One region of the Clostridium cochlearium genome, then DNA from elsewhere that is predicted to be linked to it. Evidence: predicted binding sites of a transcription regulator. Region 1 holds the regulator's gene; the other holds the start of a gene.

Region 1 (8,345 bases):
CAAGAACAGTTCCATCATAATTTAAAATAGCATCTTCCAAGGCTTCCCTTGATACTATATCTAAATGATTTGTAGGTTCATCTAGAAGTAAAAAGTTAGCCTTAGATAGCATTAATTTTAAAAGATTTATTCTACATTTTTCCCCACCACTAAGTTTAGATATTTCTTTAAATACATCATCACCAGTAAATAGAAATGCAGCTAAGGCATTCCTAACTTCTGTAGTAGTCATATTAGGAAAAGCGTCCCAAACTTCATCTATTATTGTCTTATTAGGATCTAAATCAGATTGTTCTTGATCATAGTATCCTATAAATACATTTCTGCCTAATACTTTTTTACCTTTATCTGCAGATATTTTGTCCATTATTATCTTAAAAAGAGTGGTTTTACCTCGACCATTTTCTCCTATTAAAGCAGATTTATCGCCTCTTTTTATATCTAAGTTAATATTATTAAAGAGTTTTACGTCATCAAAGCTTTTAGCTAAATCTTCTATATGAAGAACATCATTACCACTTTTAATTGAAGCTTTAAATTTTATTTTTGCACTATTAGAATACATTATAGGTTTATCAATTTTATCTATCTTATCTAGAGCCTTTTGTCTACTTTCTGCAGCTCGTATACTCTTTTCTCTATTAAAAGATCTATATCTTTCTATAATTTCTTCTTGTCTTTTGATTTCAGCTTGTTGAGCTGAGTAAGCTTTCAACTGAGCTTCATAATCTTTCTTTTTAAATTCCATAAACTTTGTATAATTTCCATCAAAAGATTTAAATTGGTTGTTACAAATTTCCATAGTCTTATTAGTAACAGAGTCTAAAAAGTATCTATCGTGGGAAATTATTAGCAAAGTTCCTTTATGATTTTTTAAATATTCTTCCAACCATTCTATAGCATCTAAATCTAGATGGTTTGTAGGTTCATCTAATAGTAATATATCTGGATTTACAAGTAATAATTTACAGAGAGCTAAACGAGTTTTTTGCCCTCCACTTAATATATTTACAGGAGTATGAAAATCACTTTCTTCAAATCCCAATCCAGTTAGAACTCTATTAATTTCACCTCTATAAGTATATCCACCTCTTAAAGTGTATGTTTCTACAGCAGTTGTATAATTTTTGATAATTTTATCATGATATTCTGCATTAGAAGCATCATAAGGCTCATTCATTTTTTCTTCTAACTCTGATATTTTTTTCTCTAAGTCTATAAGATTTTTAAATACACATAACATTTCGTTATATATAGTTTTGGAAGATTCTATAGAATAATGTTGAGGAAGATATCCAATTTTTTTATTCTTTTCTACAAAAATTTCACCAGCATCATAATCTAATTCATTAGCTAATATTTTTAATAATGTAGATTTTCCAGAGCCATTAGGTCCTATTAAACCTACCTTTTCGCCATCTTTTATGTTAAAAGATATATTATGTAAAATATTATCTATACCATAACTTTTGCTAAGGTTTTTACAACTTAAAATAATCATTTACTTATTCACCTCTCACCTATAATATTCTACTATGTAAAAATAAAATTTTGTAGAGGTATTTTAAATTTGTTATAATTAGATAGTATGAAATCATATATTGTGATAAAATATATAATCAGTTAGTAACTATAAAAAATATGGTATTAAACTTAAGAGGTGAACTATGGATAAAAAAAGAAATATTTCTATGGCTGTTATAAAGAGGTTACCTAAATATCATAGGTATCTAGAAGAGCTGTTGAAAAATGAAGTAGATAGGATTTCCTCTAAGGAACTTAGCAAAAAGATAGGATTTACAGCATCACAGATAAGACAAGATTTTAATTGTTTTGGCGACTTTGGGCAACAAGGATATGGATACAATGTAAAGGAGCTTCATGCTCAAATAAGCAATATATTAGGATTAACTAAAGAATACAAATGTATTATCCTAGGTGGTGGAAATATAGGTCAGGCAGTAGCCAACTATAATAAATTTGAAAAACTTGGATTTAAATTAGAAAGTATTTTTGATATAAATCCTAAACTAGTAGGACTAAAAATAAGAGATATAGAAATAAAAGATATAGATACTTTAGAAGATTATCTAAAAGAGAATAATATCGATATTGGAATTATATGTGTCCCTAGTAGAAGCGCTCAAAAAGTATGTGATATTTTAACTAGAAATAATGTAAAAGGAATATGGAATTTTGCTCCTGTAGATCTAAAGGTTCCAGAGGAAGTCTTTGTTGAAAATGTACATTTAAGTGAAAGCTTACTAACATTAAGTTATTTGATGAATGAACAAGAAGGATAGTCATCAAATAAAAATAAGGTGCTTGTTGTAAACATAACAAGCACCTTATTTTTATTTGAAAGTTTTAATTTATTATAAATTTAGTAAAAGTTTGTATTGAAAATAAAACGAATAGAGTATATAATTATATTTAAGAAAAAGGAGTTATTTTTTTTGTGTGTATTTGTTATAATATTAACAAATAATTAATAAAATAGTTATTTGTTAATAAGCATGTAAAGTAGGAGGGAATTTATACTATGGATTTTAAAAATCTTATCCTAGAAAAGGATGGTAAAATAGCGGTTTTAACAATTAATAGACCTAATGCTCTAAACGCTTTAAATAGTGAACTGCTAAAAGAACTAGATTCTGCTATTGATTGTTTATCAGAAGATGATGAAGTATTAGCAGTGGTGCTTACAGGGGCAGGAAAAGCTTTTGTAGCCGGTGCAGATATAGGAGAAATGAAGGATCTTACTGTAAGTGAAGGTAGAAAATTTGGTACACTTGGAAATAAAGTATTCAGAAAGTTGGAAACCTTAGAAAAACCAGTTATTGCAGCAGTTAATGGATTCGCTTTAGGCGGAGGTTGCGAAATATCCATGGCTTGTGATATAAGAATTGCTTCTGAAAAGGCTAAATTTGGACAACCAGAAGTTGGTTTGGGAATAACACCTGGCTTTGGAGGAACTCAAAGACTAGCTAGATTAGTTGGACCAGCAGTAGCTAAGGAATTAATATATACAGCAGATATAATCGATGCAGAAGAGGCATTAAGAATAGGATTAGTTAATAAGGTAGTAGAAAAGGATGAACTTCTAGATACAGCTAAAAAAATGGCTAATAAGATAGCAAGTAATGCCCCTATAGCTGTGAAATTATGTAAATCAGCTATAAATAGAGGATTACAATGTGACATAGATACAGGGATAGCTTTTGAGGCAGAAGTATTTGGTGAATGCTTCTCTACAGAAGATCAAAAAGAAGGTATGACAGCATTTCTTGAAAAAAGAAAAGATAAATGCTTCAAAAATAGATAGGAGGTAGGAATAAATGAATTTTGCATTAACTAGAGAACAAGAATTTGTAAGACAAATGGTAAGAGATTTTACTGAAAATGAAGTAAAACCAATTGCCGCAGAGATTGATGAAACAGAAAGATTCCCTATGGAAAACGTTGAAAAAATGGCTAAACTTGGTATGATGGGTATTCCAATTCCAAAAGAATATGGTGGAGCAGGTGGAGATGTATTATCATACATCATAGCTGTTGAGGAATTATCAAAAGCATGTGCAACAACAGGAGTTATAGTATCAGCTCATACATCTCTTTGTGCAAGTTTAATATATGAACATGGAACAGAAGAACAAAAACAAAAATACTTAGTTCCATTAGCAAAGGGAGAAAAAATAGGAGCTTTTGGATTAACAGAACCTAATGCAGGAACAGATGCAGCAGGACAACAAAGTATAGCAATAGATATGGGAGACCATTATTTATTAAATGGATCAAAAATATTTATAACAAATGGTGGAGTAGCAGATGTATTTGTAGTGTTTGCTATGACTGATAGAAGTAAAGGAACTAGAGGAATATCAGCATTTATACTTGAAAAGGGAATGCCTGGATTCTCAATAGGAAAAGTTGAAGATAAAATGGGTATAAGAGCATCTTCAACAACAGAACTTATTTTTGAAGATGTTAAGGTACCAAAGGAAAACTTGGTAGGTAAAGAAGGAAGAGGCTTTGGAATTGCTATGAAGACTCTAGATGGAGGAAGAATAGGAATAGCATCTCAAGCTTTGGGAATAGCACAAGGTGCCTTAGAAGAAGCTATAACATACATGAAAGAAAGAAAACAATTCGGAAGACAACTTTATAAATTCCAAGGATTATCTTGGATGATGGCAGATATGAAAGTTGCAATAGAAAGTGCAAGATTTTTAGTTTATCAAGCAGCATGGAGAAAACAAAATGGATTACCATATTCAGTAGAAGCTGCAATGGCAAAATTACATGCAGCTAATGTTGCTATGGATGTAACTACTAAAGTTGTTCAATTATTTGGTGGATATGGATATACAAAAGATTATCCAGTAGAAAGAATGATGAGAGATGCTAAGATAACTGAAATATATGAAGGAACTTCACAAGTTCAACAAATGGTTATTTCAGGAAGCTTATTTAGATAATAAGGAGGTCAAAGTACATGAATATAGTTGTTTGCATAAAGCAAGTTCCAGATACTACAGAAGTTAAAATAGATCCAGTAACAGGAACACTTATAAGAGAAGGGGTTCCATCAATAATGAACCCAGACGATAAAAATGCATTAGAAGAAGCTTTAAAATTAAAAGAAAGTAATGGTGCAAAGGTAACAGTAATAACAATGGGACCAGCACAAGCAGAAGACGTTTTAAGAGAAGCGTTATCAATGGGAGCAGATGAAGCTATATTAATATCTGACAGAGCTTTTGCAGGAGCAGATACATTAGCTACATCAACAGCCCTAAGCGCAGCTATCAAAAAATTAGACTATGATATAGTATTCGCTGGAAGACAGGCTATTGATGGAGATACAGCACAAGTTGGACCTGAAATAGCAGAAAACTTAGATCTACCTCAAATTACTTATGTAGAAAAAGTTGAAGTAGATGGAGAAGAATTAAAAGTTAGAAGAGCTTGGGAAGATGGATACGAAAATATAAGAGTAAAAACACCTGTTCTTTTAACAGCAATAAAAGAACTTAATGAACCAAGATATATGCACGTAGCTCATATATTTGGAGCATTTGATAAAGAAATAAAAGTTTGGAATGCAGACTTTTTAGATGTAGATAAGTCCCTTCTTGGATTAAAAGGATCTCCAACAAAAGTTAAGAGATCAACAACAAAAGAAGCAAAGGGAAAAGGTGAAGTTGTAAACCTAACTCCAAAAGAAGCAGCACAATGTGCAGTAGCAAAACTAAAGGAAAAGCACTATATCTAATAAAATAGGAGGGATAAAAGATGAATATAGCAGATTACAAAGGTGTTTGGGTATTCGCTGAACAAAGAGATGGTGAATTACAAAAAGTTTCACTTGAACTTTTAGGAAAAGGAAGAGAAATTGCAGATAAACTAGGAGTAGAGTTAACAGCTCTTCTTTTAGGAAATAAAATAGACAGTATAGCAGAAGAATTAGTAGCATATGGAGCTGATAAGGTAATATATGCACAAAATCCTCTATTAAATCACTATACAACAGATGGATATGCAAAAGTTATATGTGATCTTGTAGCTGAAGAAAAACCTGAAATAATTCTTGTAGGAGCAACATATATAGGAAGAGATTTAGGACCAAGAGTTGCAGCAAGATTAAGAACAGGACTTACAGCAGACTGTACAGGACTTGACATAGAAGAAGGAACTAACAATCTATTAATGACAAGACCTGCATTTGGTGGAAATCTTATGGCCACAATAGTTTGTGGAGAACATAGACCACAAATGTCCACAGTTAGACCTGGAGTTTTTGAAAGACTTAAAAAAGATGCTGGCAGAAAAGGCGAAGTTAAAAAGATAGAAGCTAAATTAGAAATGTCAGATATAAGAACAAAAGTAGAAGATGTTGTTAAAATAACTAAAGATGTTATGGACATAGGAGAAGCTGAATTCTTAGTATCTGGTGGTAGAGGAATAGGATCAAAAGAAAACTTTGAACTATTAAAAGAACTGGCAGAAGTTCTTGGTGGAAGTGTAGCAGGATCAAGAGCTGCTATAGACAATGGATGGTTAGACAAGGATTACCAAGTAGGTCAAACAGGAAAAACTGTAAGACCAAAGGTTTATATAGCAGTAGGTATATCTGGAGCAATCCAACACTTAGCTGGAATGCAAGATTCAGATTATATAATTGCTATAAATAAAGATGAATCTGCTCCAATAATGCAAATTGCAGATTTAGGATTAGTTGGGGATTATAATAAGATAGTACCTGAATTAATAGCTAAATTAAAAGAAGAGAAAGAAGAAAACTAATATATTAAATAAAATTTATTAGTATATGAAGTTTTTTAAATATCTTTAGGAGGGGAACAAAATGAAAAAAATATGTGTACTTGGCGCTGGAACAATGGGAGCTGGTATAGCTCAAGCATTTGCAGCAAAGGGATATGAAGTAGTTTTAAGAGATATAAAAGATGAGTTTGTTGAAAGAGGAATAAAAGGAATAGAAAAAGGATTATCCAAACGTGTATCCAAAGGAAAAATGGCTCAAGAAGATATGGATGCAATTATGGGTAGAATAGAAGGAACAGTTGATTTAAATAAAGCTGCTGACTGTGATTTAGTTGTAGAAGCTGCTGTAGAAAATATGAAGATAAAAAGAGAAATATTTGCTGAATTAGATAAAATATGTAAACCAGAAGCTATATTATCCTCAAATACTTCATCATTATCTATAACTGAAATAGCAACAGCTACTAATAGACCAGATAAAGTTATAGGAATGCACTTTTTCAATCCTGCTCCAGTAATGAAACTTGTTGAAATAATAAGAGGAATGGCTACATCACAAGAAACATTTGATGCAGTTAAAGAAGTTTCAATAGCTATTGGAAAGGATCCTGTAGAAGTTGCAGAAGCTCCAGGTTTCGTTGTAAATAGAATATTAATTCCAATGATAAATGAAGCAGTAGGAATTTATGCTGAGGGTATAGCAACAGCAGAAGATATTGATAAAGCTATGATGCTTGGTGCAAATCATCCAATGGGACCATTAGCACTAGGAGATCTTATAGGCTTAGATGTATGCCTTGCTATAATGGATGTTTTATACACAGAAACTGGAGATACTAAATATAGAGCACACTCATTATTAAGAAAATATGTAAGAGCTGGATGGTTAGGAAGAAAGACTAAAAAAGGATTCCACGATTACTCCAAATAATATAATAAAAGCCATTGGGTAACTCCTATGGCTTTTTATATCCAATATATGGGCACGTTAAGAGAATATAGGGAACAAAAATGAACCTATGGATAGTAAAGACTATATATGTAAATAATAAACTTTAAGTATAAATAATATGAAAAACATGTATGGGGAGGATAATATTATGAAGAGATTTACAATTCCAAGAGATATTTATTATGGTAAAGGATCATTAGAAGTATTAAAATCTATTAAGGGGAACAAAGCTGTTATAGTAATCGGTGGTGGATCAATGAAAAGATTTGGCTTCTTAGCTAAAGTAGAGGATTATTTAAAAGAAGCAGGCATAGAAACCAAATTAATAGAAGGTGTAGAACCAGATCCTTCAGTAGAAACAGTTATGAAGGGTGCAGAAATTATGAGGGAATATGAACCAGATTGGATAGTATCCATAGGTGGGGGATCACCAATTGATGCAGCTAAAGCTATGTGGCTTTTTTATGAACATCCTGATTTAACTTTTGAAGAAGCTGCTGAGAAGGTGCTTAGTCTTCCAGAATTAAGAAGTAGAGCTAAATTTATAGCCATACCATCTACAAGTGGAACAGCTTCTGAAGTAACTGCTTTTTCAGTAATAACAGATTATAAAAAACAAATAAAATATCCATTAGCAGATTTTAATTTAACACCAGATATAGCTATAGTAGATCCAGAATTAGCAGAAACAATGCCAGCTAAACTTACTGCTCATACAGGTATGGATGCTTTAACTCACGCAATAGAAGCTTATGTGGCTACAGAAAGCACTAGCTTTACAGATCCATTAGCATTACAAGCAATATTAATGGTTAAAGATTATCTAATTAAATCCTTTAAAGAAGATAAAGAAGCAAGAGAAAGAATGCATGAAGCTCAATGCCTTGCAGGAATGGCTTTCTCAAATGCATTACTTGGAATAACTCATAGTATGGCTCATAAAATAGGTGCTGTATTTGACATAACTCATGGTTGTGCCAATGCAATATTCTTACCTTATGTTATACAATTTAATAGTAAAGTTTGTGAAGAAAGATATGCAAACATTGCAAGATATTTAGGGTTAGAGGGAAAATCAGACAAAGACTTAGTAAATTCATTAATAAAC
Region 2 (8,345 bases), 530 kb from region 1:
ATCTTTTTACTACTTATGTTACAACTTTCCTTATTTAAATTTTGTGAAGAGTAAATAGCTGTAGGATGAATATTTGCAGCATTGGTTGAATTAATTGCAAAAGCTGGGGGTGTATTGCCAACTAACGAAGCTGCTAATGCCATACATAATAAATTCCCCATAAATATTACCTCCAATATTCTTTATTCTTGATTATAATATACTTCTTATACTACATTTATAAGTTACAAAATATATAAAATAGTGTTACATTTTCATAACAAATACAATATTTGTTACCTTGTATTCATACACTTTATCTAATTATTATTTAATGTTATATTTAAAATAAATAATTTAATTTAAAGGAGATATATTTATGTCAAAAAGACCTAAAATTAAAATAACAGTAATTAATAAAAAAGAAAAAGGTGGCTGTCATTACGCTCATAAGATAGGAGATTCTTTTGATTTTGATACAGAAAGGGGAAAATTATGTCCAATGGCACTTCATGTGGCATTTCCATACATTGATATTTTAAGATATGGTGGAAGTGTACCTGGAGGGAAAAATGAAAATCAATGTATATTTTGTTGTCCTGATCCCGAAGTTATAAATGTATTTAAAATTGAGAAACTATAAAACATTAAAAAGGAACCCTTAAAAGAGTTCCTTTTTAAAACTTATTTTGCTGCGTTTTTACCAGCTATTCTACCAAATACTGTTATATCAGCAAGAGCATTACTTCCTAATCTATTTGTACCATGGATTCCTCCAGTAACTTCTCCAGCTGCATATAGTCCTTCTATTACTTTACCTTCTTTATTAAGTACTTGAGCATTAGTGTTAATCTTAACTCCACCCATTGTATGGTGAACAGCCGGAGCTGCTTTTAAGATATAGAAAGGACCTTTTTCTATAGGAAATGGCATGCTACGTTTATTAAATTCTTCGTCCTTACCTGCTTTAACATAGCCATTATATCTTTCAACAGTTGCCTTTAATTCTTTTGCATCAATATCAAAGAATTTTGCTGCTTCTTCTATTGTATCTGCTTTTACAAGTAATTTGTTTTTATATAAGTATTCAATTTCTGCTGCATGAGGTTCTACTAAGTTACTATCATCTAATCCCTTTTGGTCTAATAATTGATAGCATACGCTTCCTGTTTGCTTTTTAATAGCCATGGATATTACGTCACGTCTGTCAAGTTCTTCAACAAAACGCTTTCCTTCTTTATTTACCATGATAGTATGTCCATACATTCTTGCATCTCCAAAATAAAGTAGTGTACCTGTTAATGGGTCACATATTGGATAAGTTTGAATATATTGCATTCCATCTAATGCTGCACCAACTTTTTCAGCCATTATAATACCATCACCTGTACTTCCTACTGTATTTGTAGAAAGAACTTTTTCATCTATTTCTGGATTGTATTTCATTCTCATTTCAAGGTTTGATCCAAATCCACCTGTTGTTAAAACTACTGCTTTATTTGTTTTAAAAGTATATTTTTTATCTTCGCTTTCAGCTTTTACACCTACAACCTTTCCTTTTTCATCTGTAATAAGTTCAGTTGCTGGTGTTTCATATAATACAGGTATTTTTAAGCTCTTAACCTTTGCTAATTGCTTATTTATCATTTCTTTACCACTTGCACCAACTGGAACTAAACTTCTTTTAACAGAGTGTCCGCCAAAGAACATAAGGTTGTCTTCCCATCTAACGCCAACTTCATCTCTTAACCATTTTGCGCCATCAAGAGCATTTTCTGCAACAACTTTTACTAATTCAGGGTTGTTTTTAGCGTCTCCACCTTTTATCATATCTTGTGTAAATTGTTCTACGCTATCTTTAATCCCTTCTTTTTCTTGTATCCAGTTATTTGGAGCTGCATATTCAGCACCAGAAATTAATGTATTACCACCAGCCATAGGCATTTTTTCTAAAACAATTACATCTGCACCTGCTTCTTTTGCTTCTATAGCTGCACAAAGTCCTGCTCCACCTGCACCAACAACGATTACATCATGGGTTTCGCTAACTTCTTTTTTCTCTTTATCTTTATTCTTTTCATCAAGTTTTTTTAGCATATCAGGAGTTGCTCCTGCTGATTTTAATGCCGCTTTAACAGCTTCAATAAAACCATTGGATGTTAATGTACATCCTGAAACTACGTCAACATCAAGACTATTAGTTGCAATGATATCCTTTGTTAATGTTTCCATGGCATTATCATATCCTGGAGTTTCATTTTTCTCCAAAACTTTAATATCGGTAATGGCATCATCTTTAATTGTTACTTCAACAACAATTTTTCCACCTTTTCCATTACCTTCTCCCTTATATTTTCCATCAGGGATCGCTGTTTTAGAATTTCCACAAGCAATTAAACCAATTGTCATAAATACTGTCAGTAAAATTGTCAAAAACTTTTTCAATATTCTTACCTCCCATTTATAAATGTTAAATTATTAACTATTCCAATATTAATAGTAGCACAAAATGTTAATAAAGTATTTACATTTATTTGCTAGTTTTTGTACTTTAAACTACAATATTTGATAAAATGTGAGAATCATATATAATAAATAGTGAATATTAATATAATTAGTAGTATTAATTCAACTTTTAAAATTAAGGAGGAAAACTATGTCCCTACGTTTAAAAATTCTCATATCTTTTATGTTATGTATAGTTCTTACTTTTTCTCCTCTACTATATATAATGCAAACCAAAGTAAAAGATTTCAACATGAAACAATTAGAACATGAGACCTTGCAATTACTTAACTCTAAAAGCAATGAAATAGGTGCTTGGCTTAATCATCGTATTGGAGAAATTAGAATTATTCACGAACATCCCGCCTGTAAAGAAATGGATTTTTCTCAATTAAAACCATATTTAGCACAATTAAATCTTGTATTTGGAGATCAATATGGAACCTTTGCCCTTGGAGGACTTGATGGAATAGGCTGGTTAAGCACCGATGCAACTATTGATGTGTCTGAACGTAAATATTTTAAAAAAGCAATGACAGAAAACATGGAATATGTAATTAGTAAACCTGTTGTTTCAAAATCTGATAGTAAACCTATTTTTCTAATATGCTATCCAATTTTAAATGATAATGAAGAAAAAGTAGGATTTATCAATGGATCTGTAAATCTAGATAAAATCTCTGAAATTGTACATAATATTGATATACATAATGGATTTGCGTGGATTATGAATAAAAATACTGATATATATTCCACTAATAAAGAAAAATTAAATAGTGAATATATATCTTTAAATGAGCTAAACAAAATTGTTAAAGAATCTAAAACAAATAATTCAGGTTCAGTTGCAATAAAAAATATTCATAATAAAAATTCTACAGTATTTTTTTCCTCTGTTCCCTATACAGAAGATTGGCTTTTGTGTATTATGTTAGAAAATAGTCAAATTCATGAACAAACCAATAAGATTATAAATCTTATTATTTGGGTTGGAATAATTCTACTTTTAGCTGCTACACTTTTAGCCATCATTATTTCAGGCTCCATTGTAAAACCTATACATAGATTAAAAAATAATATGTTAGAAGTATCTGATGGTAATCTTGAATCCTACTATGAAATAAAAAACAATGATGAAATTTCCATATTAGGTCAAGTTTTTAATAAAATGCTTACTGATATTAAAAGGCTTATAGATAGAGTTTATCAAGTTGAAAAGCAAAAACGAAGTGCTGAGTTAAGAGTTCTTCAATCTCAAATAAATCCACATTTTTTATATAATACATTAGACACAATACAATGGAAAGCTTTAGAATATGATGCCTTTGAGGTTGCAGATATGATTAATTATTTATCAGGTTTTTTTAGAATTTCCCTAAGTGATGGAAAAGAATTTATTACTATATCTGATGAATTAGAACATGTAAAAAATTATCTAGAAATTCAAAAAATACGCTACAAAGATAAAATCAGTTATTCTATTAATGTATGTAATTCTGTTGAACAATATCTTGTTCCAAAACTTATTGTACAACCTTTAGTAGAAAACTCCATATATCATGGACTTAAACTTCAAAAGCAAAAGGGTATGATAAATGTATCTGTTTTTTCAGAACATGGATTTCTTTTTATTAAAGTGCTAGATAATGGTTTAGGCATGAATAATGAAAAACTTATCGCTCTTCGTAAAAATCTGTCTGAATCTATTGAAACAGATCACTATGGACTATATAACATCAATGAACGTTTAAAACTTGCTTTTGGTGAAAAATATAGTATTGAAATAAAAAGTAAATTTAAAATAGGAACTGAAGTATTATTAAAAATACCATTGATAAGTGAGGGATTTGAATGTTTAGAATAGTAATTGCCGATGATGAGGAAACCATTCGCAATGGTTTAAAAAAATTAATAGAATCCTATAAGCTAAATTTATCAGTGATTGCCACAGCTAAAGACGGTACTGAAGCAATAAATGCTATTAATAAATATCATCCTGAAATCATTCTAATGGATATTAATATGCCATTTATGAATGGATTAGAAGTTATAAAAAATATTCGTGAAAAAGATAAAGATGTTAAGATAATTATAATTTCTGGCTACAGCCAATTTGAATATGCTCAAAAAGCTTTGGAATTGGGGGTTTTTAACTATATTCTAAAACCTATCAATTATCGTAATTTTAAGGATATACTTATTAAAGCAATGGATTCTTATTCTAAAAGGATGTGGGAAATTTCTAAAATAAAAGAAGGAAAGGAAGAAATAGAAAATTCTAAAGATATAGGCAATCTTGCAATTTCTTATATTAAAGAAAACTTTTCAAACAATGAGCTATCTCTAAATTCTGTAGCTCAACATTTTTATGTAAGTCAATCCTATCTTACTAGAGTTATTAAGCAAAAAACAGGTGTTAGTTTTACAGATTATCTTAATAAATTGAGAATAAATATGGCAAAAAAACTTCTTACTGATAGTAATAATGATTATACCATTAATGATATCTCCCATATGGTAGGGTATAGTAGTCAACATTATTTCAGTAGAGCTTTTAAAAATTATATGGAAATTTCACCAACAAATTATCGTAACAGAGAAAGATCTTTAATTAAAAACACCAATAAGTAATAACTTAATGGTGTTTTTAATTACATTTGAAACAATTGAAGTATTTCTTCTTCAGTTAAAGATGCAAAACTTTCACCATTAGATAATTCATCTCCCATTAATTCTGATATAAGTTTTTTCTTCTCCTCTTGAAGTAAAATAATCTTTTCTTCAATAGTTCCTTTAGCTATAATTTTTATAACTTCTACCACATTTTCTTGCCCTATTCTATGTGCTCTATCTGTAGCCTGTTCTTCTACTGCTGGATTCCACCAAGGATCAAAATGAATTACTACATCCGCTGATGTTAAATTTAATCCTGTGCCACCAGCTTTTAAACTTATTAAAAATACTGAATTTTTTCCTTCATTAAAATCCTTCACCATATTTATTCTTTTTTCTGAAGCTATAGAACCATCTAAATAGCTAAAATCTATACCTTCTTTGCTAATCCTTTTACCAATATTTTTAAGTACAGATGTAAATTGTGAAAAAACAAGTATTCTATGACCTTGTTCTATACTCTGAGTAAGAAGTTCTACTAAAGTCTCCATTTTTCCATTGCCACCGTTATAATCTTTCATTATTACAGTTGGATCTAAGCAAATTTGTCTTAATTTTGTTATATATGAGAGTATTGCTATTTTGCTTTTTTTAAATTCATTATCCTTTACCTTCTTTTGTATAAGTTCTATTGCATAGTTTGCGTAGGCTTTATATACTTTCTTTTGTTCATCCTCTAATGTTACCATCATAATTTTTTCTATTTTATCAGGCAATTCTTTTAAAACTTCCTTCTTTTTTCTTCTAAGAATAAAGGGTTTTATAAGTTTATTTAATTCCTCTAAAACTTCTGGATTTTCCTGAAACCTTTTACTATACTTTGCACTAAATCTTTTTTCTTCATATAAATACCCAGGCATTATAAAGTCAAATATAGACCACAGTTCCATAAGAGAATTTTCTATAGGGGTACCTGTTAACGCAAACCTTCTTTTTGCTTTTACTTTTTTTACGGCTTTAGCATTTTGTGATTTTGAATTCTTGATATATTGGGCTTCATCTAATATACAATAATCAAAGTTTATAGCCTTATAGTCTTCTAAATCTCTTTTTAATAAATTATAAGTTGTTATAACTACATCATAGTTTGATATGTTCTTAATTATATCTTTTCTTTCTTTTTTTGTTCCATTAGCCGCAATTACCTTTAAACTAGGAGCAAACTTTTCAAATTCATCAATCCAGTTATATACTAAAGATGTAGGTGCAACAATCAAAGATTTGCTATTTTTATTAGATAATATAAAGGAAATTGCTTGAATAGTTTTACCAAGCCCCATTTCATCTCCTAAAATACCACCAAAACCTAGGTAATCTAAGGTTTTAAACCAATTGTATCCAACTTTTTGATATAATCTTAAATTTCCATTTAAATCCTTAGGTTCTTGAAATTTTATTTTATCTATATTTTTAAACCTATCTTTTATTTCTTTTAATTCTTTTTTGCCTTTTATATATTTAATTTTATTTTCTTCTAAATAACTATCAATATAAAGACCTTTATTTTTATCTACTTCGATATGATTATCAGATATTTTTTTAGGAGATATTGCATCTAAAAGTTTTAAGAATTTTTTTAGCTCTAATTCTTCTAAGTCAATATACTCACCATTTTTCAATTTATAATATTTCAAGTTATCTCTAAATGCCCTCAATATATTACTAGTTTCCTGTGGTGATATATCTCCTATTTTAAAGTCTATTTCAAAATAATCATATTTCCCTACTTTAATATCTCCAGAAATACTCTTAGAATTAATAGATTTTATCCCTTTAAAGTTTTCAGAATAATATACCTCTCCTATTTTTTGAAGTTTACTTATTTCACTTTTGAAAAATGTAAATTTATAGTCATCTTCTCCACTTAAGTAAAAGTTCTCTTTTATTTCTTCAAATCCTAACACCTTTAATTGGGCTATAACTTCTCCTTCTTTTTTATAGTCTCTATACACAATTTTTTCTTTACAATCCTGAAAGATATTGAATTCAAAGGCTCCATATTTTACGTTTACTGTTAATACAATTTTCTTACCTTCTTGGTCAAAATAAAAACTAAATCCACATTTATCCATTACTATTTTATTTTTTATATTTCTAGATAAACTAACATTATTAGATAAAAAATTAAGATCTGGAATGAGTCTCCTTAATATAGTTTCTTCTTCATCTTCTCCTATAGTAACAATTCTTGTTTCATTAAATACTTTAAAATAGGGATCTATTTTATAGCAAAACTCATAATTGGGAATATATATAGTTGTACCATATAAAAAAACACTATTATTAGAATCTAAAGTTATTGGCATTCCATCTTGCACTTTAAGAATATAATTTTCCTTTACTTTTTTTAAATCAAAATCTATATCTGGAGCTTTATCTAAAATTTCTGTTTCTACAGTTCTGTAAAAAAATCCTTCATTTAAATATACTTTATGATCTTTTATAACCTCAAAAAAATCTCTTACTAAATATTTAGGAATATTTATATACTTGCCTTGTATATTTCTTTCTGCATTTTTAGTAATATATTTATAATTTCCTTCTATATTTTTTATCATCTCTATAAATTCAATAAGTTTTTTATCTTTAGTACTTAATCTTTGATTTTTTATATTAAAAGTAAAGTATTTACTGTATTTTATAGGGAATTCATTGTAATAGGCTGATAAAAATTCATTAATATCCTTTAAAATATAAAGCTTACTTGTGCTAATATCCTTTAATCCTATTTTAAATTCTGCTGTAATGTTTTGTTTCCATTCATTTTTATTTATATAAACCTCTATTTTTATTTCTTCCTTATCTTTTTCATCACCTAAAAGCATAGATAAAATATTATTTTTATTTTTGTTTTTAAATATGCTTTTCTGCACTAATTTTTCTTCATTTAAAAGGGGATGATTTTCTAAATCTTTTAATGCTTTATAAAAAGTTGCAACTAAATGTTTACAACAATAATTTCTTTTGTTAAACTCATTTCTCTCGTAATCCGGACAAGTACAAAATGTAGAAGAAATACTTTTTTGCCTTGTATCAATCTCTATTTTTGTATTGTATTCATTAAAAAGACTTTCTGAAATCACATTGGATTCTATATAAATAAAATCATCTTCAGCATTAATATTTAAAGAGGATATCAAATCATTTTTAAGAATCCTTTGACCTTTTAAATGATTGTTACCACTAGT

What was found. Region 1 encodes Rex, which represses fermentation and respiration genes when NADH is low (regulators of the CRP and FNR family bind a similar motif). Its sites were predicted from a motif close to ATTGTTAANNNNTTAACAAT; they were not measured.
Region 2: the regulator Rex is predicted to act here: its motif matches at 2,446-2,465, upstream of CKV72_RS07755 (flavocytochrome c).

Annotation. Positions count from the first base shown of each region.
Region 1 is NZ_LT906477.1:2,094,705-2,103,049, reverse strand. Features, by position in the region: gene CKV72_RS10335 (ABC-F family ATP-binding cassette domain-containing protein) at 1-1,501, opposite strand, end outside; gene CKV72_RS10330 (redox-sensing transcriptional repressor Rex) at 1,668-2,303, shown strand; gene CKV72_RS10325 (short-chain-enoyl-CoA hydratase) at 2,543-3,325, shown strand; gene CKV72_RS10320 (acyl-CoA dehydrogenase) at 3,339-4,478, shown strand; gene CKV72_RS10315 (electron transfer flavoprotein subunit beta/FixA family protein) at 4,496-5,275, shown strand; gene CKV72_RS10310 (electron transfer flavoprotein subunit alpha/FixB family protein) at 5,296-6,306, shown strand; gene CKV72_RS10305 (3-hydroxybutyryl-CoA dehydrogenase) at 6,368-7,216, shown strand; gene CKV72_RS10300 (iron-containing alcohol dehydrogenase) at 7,386-8,345, shown strand, end outside.
Region 2 is NZ_LT906477.1:1,564,498-1,572,842, forward strand. Features, by position in the region: gene CKV72_RS07745 (DUF3298 and DUF4163 domain-containing protein) at 1-161, opposite strand, end outside; gene CKV72_RS07750 (TIGR04076 family protein) at 359-622, shown strand; gene CKV72_RS07755 (flavocytochrome c) at 664-2,424, opposite strand; gene CKV72_RS07760 (cache domain-containing sensor histidine kinase) at 2,636-4,348, shown strand; gene CKV72_RS07765 (response regulator transcription factor) at 4,336-5,115, shown strand; gene CKV72_RS07770 (SNF2 helicase associated domain-containing protein) at 5,136-8,345, opposite strand, start outside.